DNA from 3 places in the Desulfocicer niacini genome. Region 3 is predicted to be linked to each of the others. Evidence: riboswitches for the same ligand, from Rfam matches in the RefSeq annotation. Region 3 holds a riboswitch; each other region holds the start of a gene.
What was found. A riboswitch is a leader RNA that binds a small molecule or an ion and turns the genes downstream of it on or off. The one in region 3 is predicted to bind cobalamin.
Positions count from the first base shown of each region.

Region 1: another riboswitch for cobalamin. It lies ahead of ACYQ2M_RS16715 (TonB-dependent receptor plug domain-containing protein); the one in region 3 lies ahead of ACYQ2M_RS15695 (ABC transporter substrate-binding protein).
Region 2: another riboswitch for cobalamin. It lies ahead of ACYQ2M_RS22435 (hypothetical protein); the one in region 3 lies ahead of ACYQ2M_RS15695 (ABC transporter substrate-binding protein).

Region 1 is NZ_BAAHYK010000032.1:3,229-10,657, forward strand. Features, by position in the region: gene ACYQ2M_RS16710 (acetate--CoA ligase family protein) at 1-580, opposite strand, end outside; gene ACYQ2M_RS16715 (TonB-dependent receptor plug domain-containing protein) at 916-2,640, opposite strand; cobalamin riboswitch at 2,889-3,144, opposite strand; cobalamin riboswitch at 3,506-3,683, shown strand; gene ccsA (cytochrome c biogenesis protein CcsA) at 3,927-4,673, shown strand; gene ACYQ2M_RS16725 (hypothetical protein) at 4,670-5,515, shown strand; gene ACYQ2M_RS16730 (DUF169 domain-containing protein) at 5,845-6,690, opposite strand; gene ACYQ2M_RS16735 (helix-turn-helix domain-containing protein) at 6,987-7,220, shown strand; gene ACYQ2M_RS16740 (alpha/beta fold hydrolase) at 7,339-7,429, shown strand, end outside.
Region 2 is NZ_BAAHYK010000063.1:10,893-18,321, forward strand. Features, by position in the region: gene ACYQ2M_RS22430 (tetratricopeptide repeat protein) at 295-1,662, opposite strand; cobalamin riboswitch at 1,814-1,993, shown strand; gene ACYQ2M_RS22435 (hypothetical protein) at 2,210-2,956, shown strand; gene ACYQ2M_RS22440 (DUF3450 domain-containing protein) at 3,197-3,967, shown strand; gene ACYQ2M_RS22445 (DUF3450 family protein) at 4,143-5,597, shown strand; gene ACYQ2M_RS22450 (MotA/TolQ/ExbB proton channel family protein) at 5,624-6,199, shown strand; gene ACYQ2M_RS22455 (ExbD/TolR family protein) at 6,211-6,630, shown strand; gene ACYQ2M_RS22460 (energy transducer TonB) at 6,639-7,397, shown strand; gene ACYQ2M_RS22465 (tetratricopeptide repeat protein) at 7,397-7,429, shown strand, end outside.
Region 3 is NZ_BAAHYK010000028.1:52,727-60,155, reverse strand. Features, by position in the region: gene ACYQ2M_RS15700 (FecCD family ABC transporter permease) at 1-893, opposite strand, end outside; gene ACYQ2M_RS15695 (ABC transporter substrate-binding protein) at 916-1,857, opposite strand; cobalamin riboswitch at 2,257-2,441, opposite strand; gene ACYQ2M_RS15690 (DUF2284 domain-containing protein) at 2,752-3,375, shown strand; gene ACYQ2M_RS15685 (hypothetical protein) at 3,770-4,822, shown strand; gene ACYQ2M_RS15680 (SGNH/GDSL hydrolase family protein) at 4,940-5,338, opposite strand; gene ACYQ2M_RS15675 (Rieske (2Fe-2S) protein) at 5,358-5,756, opposite strand; gene ACYQ2M_RS15670 (flavodoxin family protein) at 6,105-6,758, opposite strand; gene ACYQ2M_RS15665 (Crp/Fnr family transcriptional regulator) at 7,146-7,429, opposite strand, start outside.

The DNA of each region.
Region 1 (7,429 bases), on a different contig from region 3:
TGCTGGCGCTGTTCCCCACACTGACGGCCTTGCTGAATCTGATACCCCGCTTTCCCAGATATGAGATGGTCTGGGACACGTAGGTACCGCTCTGGGAGGCCAATCCCAATGCACCTTTGGCACGGGGATAGGGGGCAATGGTGGTGTTCAGTGAAATATCGCTGTTGATGATGCCCATGCAATTGGGACCCAGAAACCGGATGCCGTACTGCTCACATATTTCGTTGAGCCTGTCCTGAAGCTTCTGGCCATCCCTGCCGGTTTCACCGAATCCTGCAGTAACGATGATGGCACTCTTTGTGCCCTTCTGTCCTAAGGCCTTCAGAATGGGAATAACCTGGCTTGCGGGAACCACCAGAAAAGCCAGATCCGGGGTTTCAGGCAAGTCTGCCACACTGGCATACGCCTTTCTCCCTAAAACCTGTTTTTCCTCTGGGTGTACGGGAAAGATCTTTCCCTTATAGCCATCCTTGATCATGCTCAAGGCCTGCATGGTGCCCATTTTCATAAAATTATTGCTTGCGCCAAAGGTGGCAATGGAAGACGGATTCATCAAATAATGCAGCGGATTGGTGGTCATTGCAATTCCTGTTCGAAGCGGTTAACAAAACTCAGATCTGACTCAATTGAGGGATATCTCTACCCGGCACGTATACCCATAAGTAATACTCTTTGTATCATTAATTTTAACAGAAGACAAAAAAAGAAGGGCTTGGTCCTAACTTCGCCCACTGGATATGCACCAAACAGTTAGCAAATAGATATTATGATAAAATCCAAAATACTCAACGGCTATTATCTGATGGGTGCTGGCCAAAGTGGGCCAACTTAGAACCAAGCCCAAAAAGACTTAAATTCTCCGAGAGCGACATTATCCGGTCGAATATGCGCATGACAGGAGGGCAGGCACCTTGATTAAAATTTATATTCCAGCCCCACAATCCACAAAAGGGGAGGTGCCAGCAATCCATCCACGTAATAATAGGTGGTATCCGCAATATTTTCAATTTCGGAAAAAAGACTGAATTTTTTAAAAAAATATTCTCCACGTATGTTTGCAATGAGATATTGCGGAGCACTTTTTGTATTGGCTTTATTAGTGTAGCACTTTGATGCGTAAAGCACATTCAAATTGAAAAACAATTTTTCAATAGGTGTCACATTAAAATTCACATCAACCCGATGGGCAGGCTTGGCTGTGAGCCACAAGCCTGTATTTTCATCTTTTGCTTCAAGATAGGTGTATGATGCGTTGATGCCCAGCCATTTCCAGGAATTACAATTTATCCCAAAATCCACCCCTTTGTAGGTCGCCTCCCCCACATTCTGATATTGTCCAATCCCTGCGTCATCACGAACATAGCTAATTTTATCTTTTAGTTGATTATAAAACAAAGTCAAATGAGAAGAAAATGATGGAGACATTTCCATGGAGAATCCCAACTCATAATTATTTGCAGTTTCCATGGTCAAATCAGGGTTGGGGATGGTCGAGGAGGTTTCATTGTATCTATGATAAAAGGAAGGGGTATTATTAACCCGGCCATAGGATGCAGAAATTTGATACCTGTCTTTTTTATAAATCAGTTTTATTTCTGGATTTACTGCATTATCAAACTCCGAGTTATAACTGCCGCGAAGCCCCATTGAAAGGGTCATCGGCAGAAATTCAAGCCCCCTGGACCAGGTGGAAAACGCTGAAAAAGAGGACTCACGTTTCCTGGAAAAATCTGATCCCACTGCCGTTCCCAGCTCACACGCACCCCCAAAATTCAAGCTGTTTTGTTCATTTAATTGAAAGGCGTAATTAATATCCTGGCCCAGTTTTCTTACTTCAATGGTCTTATCCAAGTTTTTGCTGATATCGGTATTATGCTTCTCTCCCTGGCTGAGATAGGTTTTTCCGGTCAAGGACTTAAATGAAGAAAATAGAGAAAAAATAGCAATATCCGTCTCCTTGCGGGAAAAAGGAGTGGGAAAGTCGGGTAATCCGCTCAAACCGCGTTCATCGTTCATGTAGTCGGCGGTAACAATAAAGCCCATGTCTTCCCGGGGGGAATACTCAAGTCGCCCCCCCAGTCTATGGGTCTCTTTATCATTATTCGTCTTATATCCGTCATTGGTGTTATACTCCGCCGAGATCCCCATGCCCAGTTGTCCAAGAATGCTGGTCGCGTTTGTTTTGGCGTTAAATGCTCCTTTGTTGCCCGCATGGGTCTTAACGGCCCCTTTAAATTTAGCGATCTTGCGTGTGGAAATGAGAATCACGCCGCCTGCAGCATCACTTCCGTGGGACACACCGCCCTTGCCTTTATAAATTTCAATTTTTTCAATGTGATCCAGCACCACCATATCCCAGCAAACACCGCCGTGGGTGGCTGTGGGATCGTTAAGTGGTTTCCCATTTACATAGACCTTCACCTTGGATGATCCATGTATGGAAACGGATGAATCCCCTGCCCTGACACCCGGCACTCTGTTTAATATATCGGACATGGTGTTCACGTTCATGGCTTCAATGTCCCGGGCCGTAATGATAATGGCATCAGTGCTATCCAATGCAATAGAAACAGGCACAAATTGATAAAAAAACAACACCATTACCACAGTAACCACCACACAAAGATATTTCCCCACCATGTCACCTCCCCGCCCTTCACAAAAAATTAAAAGAATTATTAAAAGAATTATAAGGACAATAAGTAAAATTTACGGAGATTGATGGTGGCGGATCAAAAAAAACAACAACACTATTGCCAGGCATTCAATCATATATGGGGAAGTGAGAAAAACCACGAAAACAGGCAAACCCCCAAATCGTAACAACAATCCGGGATTTCCCATTTTTATCCGGCGGGATTATTGCGCCATTTCTTTGTCCACGAGAAATAGCGTCATTTGTCTGGGCAGGTCTTCTGACTTTCCTTACGCTTCAGCAGCCTTCCCACCCGATGTTTTATTCGTTTTCATACCTGAAATAATTTCAGACACATCAAAAAAAACGCATAAAACCTTGGGCAGTGGCACTCCATGCCAAAAACGCTTTTCCCTGTCAACGCCATGGGAAAGAAGGATTACAGCGGCGGGCCCGTCCCCGATTTTAACGGGGTTTCCTGTTCAAAAATCCAGATAAAAACACCATGCATCCATGGTAAATATTCGGCTTAGTCATGTAAATGTTTGGGTCGAGCCTCATATTCACCTGTTGAAAGTTGCGTAACATACTAAGTCTATGTTAGCAGACCAAAACAGATAACGATGGGGCGCGGACCGAATATTTACCCTCCATGGCAGGGTAATCATTGAATTTCCTATGCTTGCAAAAGCACCCAGACGATTTCGGGAGTAACCTTAATCACTATTTTTTAAATTAGTCAATATATTTATTGTTAAGTACCCACACCCTTCAAAACAATAAAACATATCATAAATTGTTTCCCCTCGGACCTTGAAGCAGCTCCGGAAAAGTTTTTTTATCCTTGACTTTTTTGTTATTGGTTTGTAGACAAAGCATTAGTTTTCAGGTGTTTTACTCAAAAGGGAATTCCGTGAAATTCGGAAACGGGCCCGCCGCTGTAATCGAGGACGAACGCTGCAATATGTCACTGGAAAATACTTCCGGGAAGGCGCAGTCAGTAGAATGATCCGAAAGTCAGAAGACCTGCCTGGCAAACAAAAAAAACAGTTTTTGCGATATGCCGTTAAATTCATGGGCTTCATCCCATGGATAGTCTCCATTGCATGACACAGGGATTATGAAATTTTTAATCGGCAATCATTGGATCTTAAGGGGTCAATGAAACTGTTTCAGGGAAATGCCGCATGGGAGTGCTGCTATCCCCATGGGTTCCATGGATAAAAAAGGGAAATCCACGGATTGATATTCGTGGATTTTTTGTATTAATGGGAGCCATGAGCACATCATCATGTCTGAATTAATTAAGGACTGTTTTCTGGCAGCAACCATGTGTTACTTCGTCAGCCTGTTTTTCATCAGCTGCCGTTACAAGACCGGTGCTGTCCTCTTTTTGATCATGGGGTGTCTGTGTAATGCCCTCTCCCTGGTAATACGATACTACATTTCCTTCCCGCTGCTTCCCCTTTACCAGGGTTCCTATTTCATTCCCTGCATTGTTGGCCTGTTATACATCCGCCCTCTTTTATCCCGGAAAGGCCACCTGGTTCAACCATTATTGGTATCCTGTCTGGCGGCAACGGCATTATTATTTCCCAATGACTACTATCTTCCATTTTTACAGTTTAAAACGCCGTTTTCGCATCTTTTCTTTCTCTTTGGTGTAATGGGAAAAGCCCTGTTTTTAATGACCGGTGTCACTGCATTCTTGATCTTAACCGGACAAAAAGATTCAACCGACACAAAAAAAATGATCCACATTGCCATGTGGGGATTTTTTTTCTGGACATTGTCCATTTTTTCCGGTGCCATATGGTCTTATCTGGGATGGGGTTCCCCCGTGATATGGGATGATCCCATTTTGACAAGCACCATGGCGATGTGGCTCTATTATATCCTGTTTCTTCACCTTCACCTAACCCAATTGCATGGACCCAGGCCCAGGGCCATCCTGGCTCTGGCAGGAGCATTTGGCACTTTTTTCACCACCTGCCTGCCGGAACTTGGCATATTTAGATTACCGGGAGGATTCTTTTGAAAATACACCACCGCATTTGGCATTTCTGGGGCCATATTAACCTTACCCTGGTCATCATCGCTTTAATGATGGTGGACCTGTTTGCCGGATATTCCCCACTTAAACATCATCCTGAACTCTTTACTCCCATCAACGACATAGGTTTTTACCAATGGGCCGGTTCCTACGGCAGATATTATCTAAAATACACCGCCTGGCTTTTCATTCTGGTGGGTCTGCTTTCATGCCTGTCCATCAACACCTTTGTATGCACCACCCACCGCATGGTCATCTTAATCAAAAAACGCAATGCATTTCCGACAAGATTTCGATTTTTATTGCGGCTCTCCCCTCACATCATGCATTATAGCATGCTGATCATGTTTTCGGGGTATCTCATCAGTTATCTATGCACCGGAACCCATATGGGCAAAATTCTACTGCCGGGAAAATCCATCTCCATTGATTCCCCTGCCTGCACCATTACACTGCAAACGCTTTCCATATACTATTATAAGGGAAAACGCATCGCCCACATGGAAAAAAGAGCCATTGATATCAAGGCAGTGGTGACAATTAAAAATGGTCACACAGAAAAAACCGCCCTGCTTGATTTTAACCAGCCCATCTATCTTTCTCCCATCTCCATTCATTTAAAGGATTTTGCCCCCAAAACAGACGGGGGGATGAATCGGAAACAGTTTATCCATGTAATTATCAAAAATGATCCGGGGAAATATTATTATTTTATCGGCATGTTGCTTTTCACCTTGGGGTTATTTCTCTACCTCTGGGAAAAACTGATCCCTTCCAGTCGATCCTTTATAGGCCAGTCCACCAGTCAAACAACTGGTATTCAATAGCCAAACAATCCAATTCCTTCCCAGGTTCTACAGAGCCTTGGGCAGGGGAATATCGTAAATAACGCCGCTGGCACCGGTAATCCCCACAATGATTGATTTTGTCATTTTGCTTTCTCCTCTTTTTAGAGTGTACACTTTGTACATGATCGCAGATGATGGGAATAAAAAATAGGCATCTTTCACGGCGACTTTACACTTTCTGGAGTCCAAGTTTATTTTTCAGGTGTTTCTCCCCAAAAAGTGTAAACTATTTTTATGGGGATGTGAAGGATGCCTTCTTTTGCCGAAATAACGCGAAATTCACAGATAAAAATCAAACAAATGCCTAATTAATCCTCCTCTCCCCAGGCCTTTGCACTACGGCGTACCTTTTTACGAACGATTGCCCACTCATTGCCGACATTGAACATGGATTCTGGTATGGCCTTAAGCATTTTTTGATACAGGGATAAGGGAACCGTGAAGGTCAACTCATCCGTTTTTAAATATTTTCTTGCCGAAGGATCGAAACCACCGAGTACGGCTTTTTCCATTCCCTGTTCTTGATAGTGAAGCGGCCAAGACAGAATATTGGTGCACCCTGCACCAAACGGGGACATCACACTGTCCACCTCTCCCGTGGTAAACGTCGTATGGGTGAAAAGGCCGGTCAGCACTTCTGGCCGGGCAAAAAAAATGATAAACTCCGGTTTTTCATCGTCCACAAATAAAGATAATGGCTTGAAAATACAATATTTTGCCGGTGCGTTGCGGGGATTCACCTTGTCAAGAAATTTCCTCATCGATTCGGGAGAAGGCAGGTATCGTTCTCCATGAATGGGTGTCCCTTCAAACCCTGTGGTCACATAATGCTCAATGAATCTGAGGTTGGGTTTCATCATGGAGCAGTAAAAAACACCTCCGGGGCATCCGTAATTTTCTGAGGATATATAGGCGGCGCAGTGTTTTTTTCTGGCCAGCCAGATATTACCGATAACGCAGGAAAAAGTCTTAAAAACGGCCTGCATATCCACCTTCCCCTGATCTTCCAGTTCACGCGAGATGGGGACTCCAGATTTAGGGCCAAAGGATTTTTCTGGTTTGATGTCATCGTAATATACACCAAAAGGTTCTTCGTCCAAACCCAAATGATCCAGAAATACTTTTGTATCTTCAAGCATTGATTTAAAATTCATTTTGCCTCCTTTATGTTGTGCATACAACTATCAGGTCATTTTTTTATACCTGCCTGTTAAACCCCATTATTCAGGTTTGATATGATGTGTAGCAGGACGGACTGGCAGGCCGCTGCATTCCCGCATTCAATAAAACAAGAATGGCGCCCCATTGTTCAGCGGTCATGTCTATATTCGCTAATTTGAATCGTGCTGCAAGCGTATTGCTTAACAGCCCATTGACCAATCCGCTTAAATGTGCCAAAGATTTATTGTGATCATAATCAAACATTATATTTGGTTGCACACACAACCTAATGAATTATGTCAAATATTTTAATCCCGGCTTGCCGCTGTCAGTTTATCCTGTAAAAAGGGTTGACCTCAATGCCCTCCTGCAATTTCAAAAACGATTGCGTTTGAACGAGGCCAGAAGGTTGATGCTCACAAAAAACCTGGATGCACTGACCGAAACATTCGAAGTTGGTTACAAAAGCCCCTCGCAGTTCAGGCGTGAATACAGCCGATTATTCGGTGCTCCGCCTTTATGAGATATCAATCGTTTACATCAAACAGCCCTTGCTTAACAAGGTTTAATTCCCTTATATTCAGATTTTTGCACGGAAGTATTCGTTTGGCAGAACCATAATACCTCACAAGGAGATATCCATGCCAAAGCTAAAAATGAATGAGAGTCACACGCTCAGCTATAGACTAATCCACAGGGGCCGGGACAAACCCTATCTTGTATTCCTGCACG
Region 2 (7,429 bases), on a different contig from region 3:
CAGGCCGAAGGGTGCGAATGGGGGCAGATCACGATGATCTCAAAAAAACGTGGCCTGTCCCCCATATTTCACTGTTTCTTAAACATCAGGAGATACATACTAAAAAACACAGCACTGGTATGGCGGGTTTTTCCCCAGGTACGCCATGACACCACATACCAATTTTAAGACCCGCCCACTTCCACACACACAGAACTCATATGAGGTACGGTTAAAAAAATTCAAGATGCACATTATGCGATATTGGATCGGATAACATCGGACGGACAAGTCGATAAGAAACCCCCTTGAACATCAAGAGGTCTGTGTCAAAGAATGCTTTACTGCGGCAATCAATAACCCTTTAACATGCTTACCGGATTGTTTTCTGATACCTGCTTCGGTATTTTCTATTAATTGAAATCCATGCCGATTCAGACATTTTTTAATATAGGCTTGGGAATGAGCATAACGGCCACTGGGAAAAAGCTGATACTCCAGACTATTATCCTCCAGCAGTTCCACTGAAAATGCAAGAATTCCATCATCAACAAGGCATAAAGATGCGGAGTTAATGATGGCATCCAGAGTACCGAAATATACAAAGACATCAGAACTGTAAATCAGATCAAATTTCCGGGGAAAATTCCACTCCTGAAGTATGTCAAAAATTTCCAGCCGACTGTAAATTTTCTTTTCAGCTGCCTTTTCAAGCATTTTGGACGACACATCAACGCCTGTAATGGTTTTTGCAAAGGGTTTATAGAGCCCAGCGCCCAGCCCGGTACCGCAGCCAAGATCCAGAATATTCATTTTTTCAGTCAAATGCGGCTGCACAAGCTCAAAGAGACGTTCAGGGGTTTTGTATTCAAGATCCTTCACCAGAATCTTCTCAAAATTTTCGGCACACCTATCAAAGATACTGCGCACATGCTCCACGGGAGCTGCATCCGGTGCTTTTGAAAGGCCCATGCTTTGACGCATGAATATTGCCGCCTTATTATCCGGCTGAATTTCAAGCACCTTGTTGTAATGTTTCTCCGCCTCCCTGAATCGTTCTTGTTTTTGAAGAGAAATGCCGAGGTTCAAGTGGGCTGAAGCATAATGGGGCTGTATCTCAATGGCCTTTTTATATGAATTTAATGCGTCCCCAATGAGATTCGACTCATCCTGGGCCACGCCAAGGTTGTTCCAGGCCTCTGCCATCTCAGGGGCAAACATCACAGCCTTGCGAAAACAGGAAATGGCACCATCCGGCTGCCCGGTTTCCCGGTATGCCACCCCCAAATTATTCCATGCTTCGCCAATGTCAGGCTGTTCATTGAGCATAATTTTATATATTGGTACGGCTGCCCTGTGATCATTTGCAATCTGTTTCATCCTGCCCAGATTATAACATGCGGATAAATGGGGAGGTGTAAGCCGTACTGCCTGTTCAAATATTTTTTCCGCCCTATCCACCTGATTCCGATCAAGAAACAAGGTTCCAAGTGCATTCAGCGCCCGCCCCCAGTCCGGCCTTTTTTTCAATACTTTCCGATAGCCTTTTTCTGCCTGTGCAAACCTGCCTTGCCTGTGGGCTGACGACGCTTTCTTGAAAATATATTCGAGATCTTCTTTGGTGCGCTTGTCCAGCATTGAGTATTTTTTGGGGTTACGGGGCATCACATGTTCATTTATCATTTCAGTTCCACATCAGTTGAAAATTAATGGGCTTGCTCATAACCTCCTCCATATCACGAAATCATTATTCAAACAAACCGGAACCGGCAACACAGAGCCATACCCCAAAAATATTTTTTCCCCTTGACATTCTTATTTTTACTTTGTAATTTGCAAATCAGTTTTATCAGGTGCTGTTGCTCAATAGGGAATCCCGTGAAAATCGGGAGCGGGCCCACCGCTGTAATCGGGGACGAACGCTGCATTAATGTCACTGGATATTAATTCCGGGAAGACGCAGTCAATAGAATGATCCGAAAGTCAGAAGACCTGCCTGGTGAAGATAAAGACAATCCGGCACTGGAAGATATCAAACACAAAAATCTTCCGTCGGTACAGTTGTAGTGAAAATAATTCGGATAGCGTATTGATGCATGATCAAGATCTATCCATGACGTATCAGTAAATCACAGACTGTATTAAAAAATTGTCTCAGGGTGAGTGCTGCATGGGAATGCAGATACCCGAATATCCCATGGATAAAAAAGGGAAATCCACGGATTGAGAATTGGAATCTGTGGATTTTTTGTATTTATGGGATCTTGTTTATATGGCACACCGTAAAAAACATCTTGCATGTGAAAAATCGGCTTACCCAAACAGTATGCGCCTTTTCCGTAAAGATCGGATCAAGGGGGCCATCACGGCTGCCCGCCACCAATGCATACATGATCTTTTCTGTTCCTGCCCACGGTTTCTTTCCTGCCTCCATAATATTTCAGTCCAACATCCACACAGATCAGACACAATCCGTTGTAAAGATATTCAAAACATCAACGTATATACGATTTCCAAAAGGCACCGGGATCGCGTTGCGGGCGCGTTTGTCAAAAAGCTAACAGATGCGATCCCTTTCCAAAAAATGGCTGACGCCATGAAATTCATTGGTTCAGTCGGGTTGATAAGGGATCTGGTTACAAATCAAATATCCCGGTGCCTTTTGGATCACTTTCATTTTTTCCTCTTTCCTTCAGGTGACAACAGGGACATCGGATTTAGTGACATGGGTCCGATGCCTTCCCTGATATCACATAAAACGGCGAAGAACGGAATACCGGCCGTTCGGACCATAGCTTTTGGCACACTGTTTTGGAAAATTATCATTTTTTTTAAACAATATGACCGGAAGTGCCGTTGTTTTCTCCTCGATGTAGCTGATGACTGCGTTTCTGGGGCATTGGAATTTGATTCCAATGCCCCCATCAGCATTTTTAACCCTTTCAATCCAAAGATCAAACGTCCATGTACTCCGTGACATACAAATCAAGGCTAAGGTTAAATCCAGACCGGGGAACATAAAAGCCGGAGAGCATAACAGAGGTCTCTCCAAAAGGGCTTGCATGAATCCGTCAGCATGGGTATAAAGAAACCCATGACATTTTCCCCGGGGAAAGAGTTGCCCGGAGTTTAAATTTAGCCCCGCATTCTTATCCTTCCTGACAAATGGGCAGATGAATAACAAAAACACACAGAACCATACAGACAGGACACATTAATGATTTTATTACTACAACGGACCATTTCCATAAGCATTCTACTTGTGCTGCTGTCCACATCCACGGCTTTCAGCTCCCAAACAGCTGAATCCGTCAAAAAGAAAGTGGACAATTCCATTGTCACCCGTCAGAACACGCAGAAAAAACAAGATCAATGGGAAAAAGAGAAGGCGGGCCTGCTCATCACCTATGAGCAACTCAAAGAGCAGAACGTCCTGTTAAAGGAAACCCATAAGGCACTCACCAAGGAAGAAAACGCTCACAACACGCTTCTGGAAAATCTAAAATCAGAAAAAAACGCCCATGAAAAAATTCAAAGGGAAATGCTTCCCTTTTTACAGGAGGTACAGAGCTCCCTCAATGCATTGGTCTCCAATGATCCCCCATTCCTCAGCGAAGAGCGGAAAAACCGCCTGCAGAAGCTTGCCGCCATCATGGAAGATATTGAAATCTCCATAGCCGAAAAATACCGTAAAGTGATGGAGACCCTTTTCGTGGAAGCCGAATACGGTAACACCATTGAGGTAACCCAGGACAAAATTTCACTCTCCGGCAATGAGGTACTTGCAGATATTTTTCGACTTGGCAGAATATCGCTGTTTGCCCTTACCCTGGACCATAAAACAGCCGGAGTATTCAATGTAGCAGAAAACCAATGGACACCCCTTGCTGCGGAATATCTTTCGCCTGTTATTGCCGCCGTGGAAATGGGCAGCAAGCGACGCACAGTGGAAATAATTTCCCTTCCCATCGGGCAACTTGCCAGATGAACAAACAAATGATACTGCACGCTGTGAGTTCCGGGTAATACATCCGTTTATTTTTTCAGTTGTAGTTGGTCGTTTAAAAGAAAGAGTAGGCCATCCTAACATTCTTTCATGCTTCGTTGTGGGCAGAGCGAGATCAGAATATAATCTGCCCGTGGCAGTTATTAAGGAGTAAAAAATGAAAACCTTGAACCTATTTTGCAGCCGAATATTGATGGTTGCCCTTGTGATATACTGCTGCACCAGCACTCCGGCCATATCCCAGGACATGCGTCAGACCCATATGACCCTGATTCAGCAAAAAAACGCCCTACAGGAACAGGCAGCCTTGGAATTAAAAAAGGCTAAGCAGGAAGCCTTAAAAAAGAAAGCAGACATCACCAAGGACCGCGAAAGCTTACTGGCCGCCATTGAGGACATCAAGGTGCAAAACCAGACCCTGGAACAGGACAACGCCGCCATCAGAATACGCATAGAAGAAACCATGACGGCCGCAGATAAGATCAAAGACTCCCTCATCGAAACCCAAGCAGTTAACCGGGAATTATCCGGATTTATCAGAAGTAACGCCAAGGATCTTGAAAGCATGCTCATCCAGAGCATCCAGAGTGCCCTTGACCCGGACCGTCATCTATTTCTTTCTCCCCTGATCAACCAGGAAAAATTCCCATCCATGGAAGACATCCGCCGCATGGTATCTCTATTGTTTAATGAAATACAATCTTCAGGAGAGGTAAAGCTGACCAAAGGTATTATTGTGGACCGTCAGGGCAAAGAAAGGGAGGCCACGCTTTTAATCATCGGCAATTTCACCGGCATGTACAGCCTGGACGATGAAACCGGATTTCTCATTTACTCGGATGAAAGCCGTCGGTTTTTTGCTCTTTCCAGACTGCCTGATGCCTGGATGGCCCGCAATATCAAAGATTACATGGACAAAACAACAGGCGATGTTGTCATGGATATCTCCAAGGGCGGAGCACTCCGGCAACTCACCCACCAACTAAACCTGTGGGAACAAATTCCCAAGGGAGGCCCCATCGTGTGGCCCCTTGTGGCTATTCTGGCGCTGGCCCTCATCATCCTAATGGAACGGGTCTTTTTTCTACTGAGCAAACGGATGAATGCCGATACCTTCATGCTAAAGATACAGCGCCTGGTGGATACAAATCAATGGGAGGAGTGCCGTGCGCTGCTGGAATCCAAACGCAAAAAACTGATCCCCAAAGTATTGCTGACAGCACTGGAATTTAAAGACCGGGAACGGGTGGACATGGAAAATGCGCTGCAGGAGGCCATATTAAACGAAATTCCCCGCATTGAACGTTTTCTTTCCACTTTGGGAATGCTGGCGGCCATCGCACCCCTTCTGGGGCTTTTGGGCACCGTCACAGGCATGATCAACACCTTCCATGTGATAACCTATTACGGTACCGGTGATCCAAGAATGATGTCTGGAGGTATTTCAGAAGCATTGGTGACAACCATGCTGGGCCTTTCCGTGGCCATCCCCATCATGTTTTTCCACACCCTTTTAAACCGGCGGGTGGAAATGGAAATCGGTAAAATGGAAGAGAAGTCTGTATCCTTTGTTAATATGGTTTTTAAATCCCGAAACACCTGCAGGGAATAAACGTCGTGGACCAATTTCTATTTCACATGGAAAGTTATATCCGCTCCGGCGGCGAGGTGATGTATCCCATTCTCCTGGTATCTTTTATCATGTGGATGCTCATCATCAACCGGGTCTATGTGATGCGCAAACTGTTCATCAAAAATATTCCCCGCATTGAAGCCGGACAATTAATACAAAAAAACCAGATGCCCCATAAAAAGTACCAGGGAGCTAACTCTCTCCTGGTCCGGGAATTTCTAAGTCAAAGAACCGGAGACCGTGATCTGGACGGATTTATCCTTGATGAAACCGTTCTTCGGCTGACATCGGAAATGGATCGCCATCTTGCCCTTATTGGTGTCTTATCCGGTGTGGCCCCTCTTCTGGGACTGCTTGGCACCGTGGTGGGCATGATGGCCACCTTTGACGTAATCACAGTCTTTGGTACGGGCAATGCAAAGGCCATGGCTGGTGGCATCTCCGTGGCCCTTATCACCACCCAGACGGGCCTTCTGGTCTCCATCCCCGGATTATACATGAGCGGCTTTCTCAAACGGCGGGCCAATAACCTGAAACACCGCATCTCAGCCACAGGCATGTACCTGAGACGCTTTTTGTAAGGAAATAACCCATGCTGAACATCACAGCGGCCCGACGGGGCAAAAAAGGCAATCTGGAACTCAACATTGCCCCGCTTATTGACATGGTTTTTATTTTATTAATCTTCTTTCTGGTGACCACCAGTTTTGTCAAAGAGACCGGGGTGGACATATCCCGCCCGGCAGCCAGCACCGCTGTCAGTAAAACCGGCACCACCATCCTCATCGGCGTTACAAAAGACAATACCGTACACATGGACAAACGAGAAATTGACCCCAGGGCCGTTCGGGCCAATGTGGAACGAGCCCTGGCTGAAAACCCGGAGGCAGCAGTGGTCATTGTGGCAGACAAGGAAAGCCTCACCGGTCTTGTGATCAACGTAATGGATAACTGCAAGCTGGCCGGGGCGGAAAACGTAGCCCTGGCAGCCAGCCTGCCCCGGGGGCAATAGGCTTTTTCATGAAAGCAACCCCTCTTACGGAAACCAACACCACCACCCGGGCATCATCCCTCTTTACCGATAAAAAAAATATCGGGAAATCCAGATTGAAATCTTTCATGGGTTGGAGCCTTGCCATAGTATTGTCGGCCATTTTAAATATCACCTTGTTTGGTCTCATGCCCGGTCTCATCCATTTAATCCCCCAGGATCAAGAAGCGCTTGAGGATATTAAGCCTATTCAGGTAATCCGGGTAAAACACAGGGAAACACCCCCTCGGAAAAAAGAGCTTAAGAAACCCAAACCCAAACAGGAACCCAAGCGGATAAAAACCACCACACCTACCCGGGTGGTAAAGCAAAAACCCATGCAGTTAAAGCCCCGCCTTCCCTTTCAGCTGAACCCGAAACTGCCTGCCACCCCCACCAGTCTCACCATGCCACCCATGGAACATTTTTCCATGGCGGCCCCCACATTAAAGGGAATCTATGAAATGGGAGAACTGGACAACCCCCTCACGCCCATTGCCAAAATTCCACCCATGTACCCCATGCGGGCCATGAGACGGGGCATTGAAGGATGGGTAAAAGTAAAATTCCGGGTAAACACCCAGGGCAGGGTAGAACAACCCACCATCCTTGAAGCAGAACCGGAAAATGTATTTGACAAAAGCGTCATCAACTGCATCTCCCAATGGAAATTCAAACCCGGCACCGTGGAGGGCATTCCTGTGGACACACTGGCAGAGACCACCATTCGATTTGAGCTGGAGAAATAATGAAACACTTTAACACAAGGGGCCTTTTCAGA
Region 3 (7,429 bases):
GTGCCAAATGCCAGGCGCACCATGTGCGGTACAGCAAGCCCCACAAATGCCACGGGTCCGGCCATGGCTGTAATCATGCCGGCCAGGGCACATGAAGACAGAAGAATCAAAAGTCGGAATACCTTGATATTCACCCCCATGGATGCTGCATAATCCTCTCCCAGGAGAAAAGCGTTCAGGGGTTTGGACAGGGCATACACCAGAACACAAATTAATCCGCCTCCCAGAATCAATATCTCAATTTCACTCCACCTGAATCCGGAAAAGCTGCCCAGCTGCCACAACACAAACCCTTTGATTTTTTCTTTTTCCGCAAAGGCCACCAGTATGGAAGTGACAGCGTGGCACAAATACCCCATCATCAAGCCCACGATCAGCAGGGTAACGGCATTTTTCACCCGCCCGGCAATGCTGATGACCACCAACATCACTCCATAGGCCCCGACAAAGGCGGCCAGGGTGGCCATAAATGGATTTAACGCCGTCATTCCAAGTGTCAGAGATGTCAACATAACAAAGGAAACCGTGAGTGTTGCCCCGGATGAAATCCCCAAGATAAACGGCCCCACAATTGGATTTCGGAAATAAACCTGGAGCAAAAGCCCTGCAATGGCGAGATATCCACCCCCAAGGGCTGCGGAAATGGCCCGGGGTAATCTGATTTTCCATATAATGAACCCGTTGACGCTTTCAATATCGTGGCTGGCAAGAATGGTCCATAGTTCTGAAAATCGGATATCCACGGAGCCCTTCATGATATTAGCTGCCAGAATCAAGAGCAAAACCAGTCCGAAAAAAATATAACTGATCGTCCGCCGCCGCCACATAAGTTGACGATGGATTGTATAATCAGTGGATGGAGCAAGCGCGGATGAAGTAATCGGAGTAGTCATATAGCATTCCTTTTTTGTGTGTCTATTTGGAATAGGCAATCGGATCATTCTCAGGTAACAGCCTGAAATATTGAATCTTGTATCCAGGATAGCTTTCCGGATGAAGGATAGCCGCAATATCGATTAATATCTCATCCAGTTTATCACCGGAGTGTTTATAGTGGGGTAACGGAGAGTAGACCCGCCCGGTTTTTAGCGGCTTAATATTGGCCAGCAGCGGATTGGCCCTGGCAAGAGACGCCTTTGATGTGGCACCGCTGTCCGGTGTGCGATAGGTAAAAAAGATATCCGCATCCTGACCTGAATACAAAAAACGCTCAAGGGAAATTTCAATACAGGATTTACCAAATACATCCTCAAACTGGTAATCGCTTAATGCCAACTCCACAAGCTGTCCCACCCATGCGTTTCCCGGTTCCACAAGCACTCTTTTCTCGTAAATATCCCCCCACATTACCTTGGGTTTAACCCCGGCATTGGCCGTATCCATACGGATCTGATCCAATGCCCCTGAAACCTTATTAAAATAAGCATCCGCCTCCTTTTCCTTATTGAAGAACGGAGCCAGGAATCGAACAAACTTCATCCTGGCAGATAAACACATGGCCGTTGGTGTGGTGGTAACGGCAACCGGCACCTTCATCTCCGCCATCATCGGGATAATGGACATGTCCCATGTCAGCACCAGTTCCGGGTTAAGCTTTCGTAGTCGTTCGAAATCAAGGGCATTATAATCCCCCAGATAGGTAATCTTGTTGTCCTCCATACCCTGCACCACTTCGGGAATCGTCCAGTCTTCTTTTTTGATCAAAACCCCCACCAGACTATCCTCAAGCACGCCCAAAGCCTTTAAAATGGCAATATCAAAGGCCCCATAGGCAACAACCCTTTTGACAGGTGTTCTAACAAGTTCAGCTGAATCAACGCCATCGGGCACCGGCATACCCCGTGGTACAAGCGTCATCTGTCTTCCGGCACCATCCCTCACTCTACTAATGCCATTATCAAACCGGGTTATGGAGAAACTACCGATACTCATAAAACCGGCATCTTCATTTTTTTTGAGTTTACTTTCAGAGGTTATATCCTGCGAGCACCCACAAAATAGTGTAAGTAAAAAACAACATAAAAAAACAAAAAGAGCCTTTTTCATTTTACCTCCATATTTGTATCTTCAGCAGTTGTGCCAAAACGCATTGAAATCAGTAACATACCTTTGTTAATATTTGCCAGTCACTCCATTGATGCTTATTTAAAGAGGCCCAAAACAAAAAAAGCCCTGAATCGTTTATAAAAAACGATCCAAGGCTGTCCCTTTTTCTATCCTCAGAATCAAACAGGTGCCGGCATTGCCGTACGCAGCATCCCTATGGTTGTCCAGGTAGGTCTTCTGACTCTTGGATCAATCTACTGACTGCGCCTTCCCGTCCATCATATGGACAGTGACATTATGCAGTGTTCGTCCCCAATCACAGCGGCGGGCCCGTTCCGGATTTAAACCGGATTCCCTATTATGCAGCTTCCTGCACCTGATCAGTGATAGTTAATAGTTTGTAAAATCTTAAATGTCAATCATAAAAACTGGACAAATGCCTGCTCCGTCATATCCTCCAAAAAAATTCTGGTAAGGAACAGGTCGTAAAAAAACTTGCCCTTTTCAGAATCCATAACTGTTGAAAATTTGACGTTAATATTTGCTTGACATTAACTCACAACATTGAGCATTTTGGGCTTGGTCACAACATGGGCCACATAGGGATGGGGTCAGGTCATGACCAAGCCCAGGATTTTGAATGCGTAACATCATGGCCCAGCAGAAAGTCTAACTCATTTAAGCCGCAAAGGAATCAAACGTATTTTGGATACAAAAACAAAACTAAACCCGATATCAAAACAGCCATGGGAGCACTTGCAACAAGAAGCCATCAAACTTGGGGCAAGTGCCTGCACCGCCATATCCTCCAAAGAAATTCTGGTAAAAGAAAATCTGGCGAAGCTGTGTAACGGAGAGTATACCTGCCCGAATTATGGTCGCTCCTCAAGCTGCCCTCCCCATGTGGAAGGCCCTGCAGAATTCAGAGAATGGCAGAGCCAAAGTCAATATTCCATTGTCGTAAAAATAGAATTACCCACGTCGATCATGTTTTCCGATGAACGAAAAGGAGTAATGCGATTGCTTCACCAAATAGTCGCAGCTGTGGAGCAGAAAGCCAGAGCGACAGGTTTTAAAAAATCAAAAGCATTTGCAGGGGGATCATGTAAAGATTTATTTTGTGAGGACCAGGAAAGCTGCTGTGTAGTGACAGAAAACAAACCCTGCCGTCACATGGAATCGGCTCGACCATCCATGTCGGGCTTTGGCATCGATGTCACCCAATTAATGCTGTCTTCCGGATGGTCGGGCCAAAAAGCGGAAAAATCAAAATTGCCGTATAAAAATGACAACAGCTGGGTGGCGGGTCTGATCCTTCTGATCGGTTGAACCGGCTGACCTGAAATGAATCTTAAACCCGTAGGTTTTGTTAAAAGTCCCCTTAAAACGCAAAGCTTAGGGGCTACAAAAGACAATCTCACGCTTAAAGCTTCAATGGAAGAACTTAAAAAACAGCAAAAGTAAATTGAGACAACCCTGAATGATATCCTGATATTTGAGCCATGGCACCAACTGCTCAAAGGAATAGAGGCGTTTTCACATATTGATATTGAAGTAATTTATCATGGCCTCACTTTAACTCAAATACTAAAAGATGACGAGAAGTTGATCACAATATAATGGACATACAAATGGCTAAACATTCGGGTCGGCAATGTAAATATCTGGCCAATTCCCCATGCACGGCCCCACCCAGGATCGTTAATCAATACAGGAGCCTGTTATGAAATTTGACATTCCCTATATCCCGGACAAGGCATACGCCCTTTTTATACGGCGTCACAGGGATCGGATCGATTCGGTTTACTTTGGACTCCACCAGGGGCATGTGCTCGATTCAAGGATCAGGTTCAAGCAGGTTGCCACGGAAAGGCTTGCCGAACAGCTCAATGGGCTTTTGGTTCCCCATCTCTACTGCCTGTTAAACTCACGGTTCATGGCCCCCGATCTCTACTTTGCCCCCCTGTTTCTGACCGGACTCATGGAAAATCTTGAGATACTTATGGAGCACTCCAGCCTTGACGGAATCATCTTTTGTGATGCCTATCTTCTCAATGCCCTCTCAAGCCATGGCGGAGACCTCCTTGGGAAACTTGAGGCGGTCCCTGGCATCAACTGCATGATAGACTCCATGGACAAGGCCCGGGCCTACCTGGAACTCGTTGATCAATCTGCATTCAAACGTCCGTCAAAACTTGTTCTGGACAGGTCGTTGAACCGGAACCCCAAAGCCCTTGAAGTCCTTGTGACCCAACTGAAGAAGGCGTATCCAGGTCTAAGACTTGAACTTCTCGCCAACGAGGGATGTCTCTACCATTGCCCGTTTAAGCCGGCCCACGATGCCCAAATTTCGTTAACAAACACTGGGCTTGTCCGGGAACGGGGGTATGAGATTAACCGGGAGTGGGGGTGCATGAAAGTACTGTTCAACAATCCAGAGCGCCTGTTCAAATCACCGTTCATCAGGCCGGAGGATATCGACGACTATTCCCACCTGGTTGATACCATCAAAATTTCGGGCCGTACCCTTGGCACAGACTTTCTTCAAAACACTGTCACAGCTTATATTCAGAAATCCTATGAGGGGAACCTCCTGGATCTCCTGGACGCCATGAAGTGGATGGCGGATCATTTTTTTGTGGATAACAAGAAGATTTCAAAGCACGATGTCGACACATTGGCAAATTGCGAAAAAGAGTGTAGTAGTTGTAGGTTCTGCAAAAAAATACTTGACTCAACCACCCAAAAAAAATCGGTTCAATTCAGCAGATATTAAATAAAATAACGCTGGAAATGAATGCATGGGAGGAACGCTTAACAGCAAAATATGTTTCACCCCAAATTTTAGCATTAAGAGATTACACAGATTATCAAGGAGGGCCTGCCATTGTCTTCATGAGGTACCACCGGTTACGTCATTTACACCAACCGAGACAACGGCCATGTCAAATTTTTCCTGATCTGCTGACTCAAGATGCTTTATTACATCATAAATTTTGCATCCAGTTCGGGCTATCAGACCCCATGATAAAAGAAAGTGAGGTGCCAGTGCGGAAACAAGTTGCCCGGAAAGCGCAGATGATTGGCTGTCGGCACCAACCCCGGCGGCGGCCGAATCCCCTGTTATGAGCAGGCGCAGTGATTCCCCATTTCCTTTGACGCCACAACGATCTCCGGTGGGTTCAGGAAGCCTTGGGGTTACCCGGCGAACATAAAGGCCCTTTGCCCAAAGAATGGGGACAAGGCATGTTACTGCATATCGATATCCCATGGGTGATTTAATTTTGTTCATATCCCTCCGGTGGTATGGGTTATCCAAGATGAATCTCCAGGTGATTATCTTTATGTTGAATCGGAAAGGTTTTTAGCGAGCGTTTGGCAGCTCCGCCCACAGGATTGCCTGAGAAATCAAACACAGATCCTGACACACTGCAGCATTTGACTGATCCCGGTTTATCTCCCGGATTCAGACGACGACCCATGTGTGTACATTTGTTTTCAAATGCATGAAAAGTATTGTTTTCATCGCGGATCACGAAAATCCGATGTAAAAGCCCATTGCCCTCAAGGCGTACAGCCCCCCCAATGATGGCAAGTTCCGGTGTCCGGTCCAGGTCAATGGCAAGTATCGGTTCTGTAAAATTCCATGAATCCGGGTTAGCAGGTTGTTTTGTGTCACAAATGCCAAAAATTTTTTTAAATATACCCATAAGTTGACGTCCTTAAATAATGACTTTAGTAGTGTTTGACCCTGTAGGAAGCGAAAGGAAATTATGTAAGTGAGTCAGAAGATTTCAATTTACCACTTATATTTTTGAGACTTAGATATATCGATTTTTCAGTTGGGTTTGCAGGTAAATTGATTTGCTCTGACTCCCTAAAACCCGTCAAGAGAAGCCCTGAGTCTTGAATCCAAATGAACAACCCCCTCCTGAATCAGAGATTCAGAAGGGGGGACTCTTTGGGGAGGAGTTTAAAATCTGCTTTAAACTCGATGTTCACGTTTTTGCTGGCCAATTATGCGAGAACGGGGTCAGCCTGCCCCCTCCTTCACTATTTTACATTAATACACGATTTTTGATTTTCCTGGCAATTTCCAGACCTAATTCTCTGGCCGTATCCCACACATCAGACTGATTCTCAACTTTACAGAACTTATCCGGTGTAACGGTGATGTCGTCTCCAAAAACCCAGGGAAGGGCACTCATGGGACAGGTCTCACCATAGCCGCAGACCAGGCACTCTGGATTTCCGGTAATCTTGAGGGTACCCAGAATCTCCATTCCCTCCACCGTCAATGCATGTTCAATCTGTTTGCTTGTTTCTTCAAGACCCGGTGCTCCCCTGCCAATTCCGGAGGCGACAACAACAGCAAGTCTTCCCCGGTTAAGACCATTTTGATGCCTGAAAGAAAATAATCTTTCAAGAAATGCCTTGGTAAACCCGTCAACAGAACCATAGGGGGCATATCCACCCACAACAATGGCGTCTGCCTTTTTCACCTTTTCCGCCAGTTCCGGGAAATCATCGTTGACCTTGCAGATGTTGTCCTTTTTGCATCCAAGGCATGCGATGCAGGGTCTTATATTCATTTTACTCAGTTTCACAAATTCTGATCGCAGACCACTGCTGTCAAGAACCGCTTTAACCAGCCGGTCTGTGTTACTGTTTTTTATGGGGCTACCTGAAATTCCTAAAATTTGAGGTTGCATATCCTATTCTCCTTATGTTGATATTCATGAATTTATAAACGCTGTAATCTCTTTTTATATGAGAAAGCAGGTGATGGGTTTTGGCTACTTGGTACCTTGCAACCTGGTTGATCACACCCTGATTTTTCATTTTTTGCTGGGGCAGAAGTAAATATCCGGCTTGCTACTGTAACTCTGTTTGGCCAGTGCCCTATATTCGCCTGTATGGGGCTGCGTAACATACTAATGCTATATGAGCAGGCCCAAATAGGCACAAATGCGTTACTGGCCGAATATTTACTGGTAAAAAGTCCTGCCATGGTCGTTATATGTGTTTTGCGGTAAATTTACTGTAGCAATGGCTACAATGGCAATTTTTTTAAACAAGATTACAAACAATCGTAAGGATTAAGCGATTTTCAAGGAGGGCAGGATCAATCGTCTTCCTTCAAGAATAATTTTTCCAGCTTCTTTAAGCGCCTTCATGGCCCGGGTAATGGTAACCCTGTGAGCACCTGTTAAAAAACTGAGATCCTCGTGGGTCAACGGAAACTGAATCATTACCCCTTTTGGACTTTGCGCCCCATGCTCTTTTGCAACGTTGCTCAGCACCTGATAGAGGCGATCCTCAATGTTTGCAACCCCAAGGTTGCCCACACGAGTGGTAAGCCAGGCAATCCGTTCACTGAGGG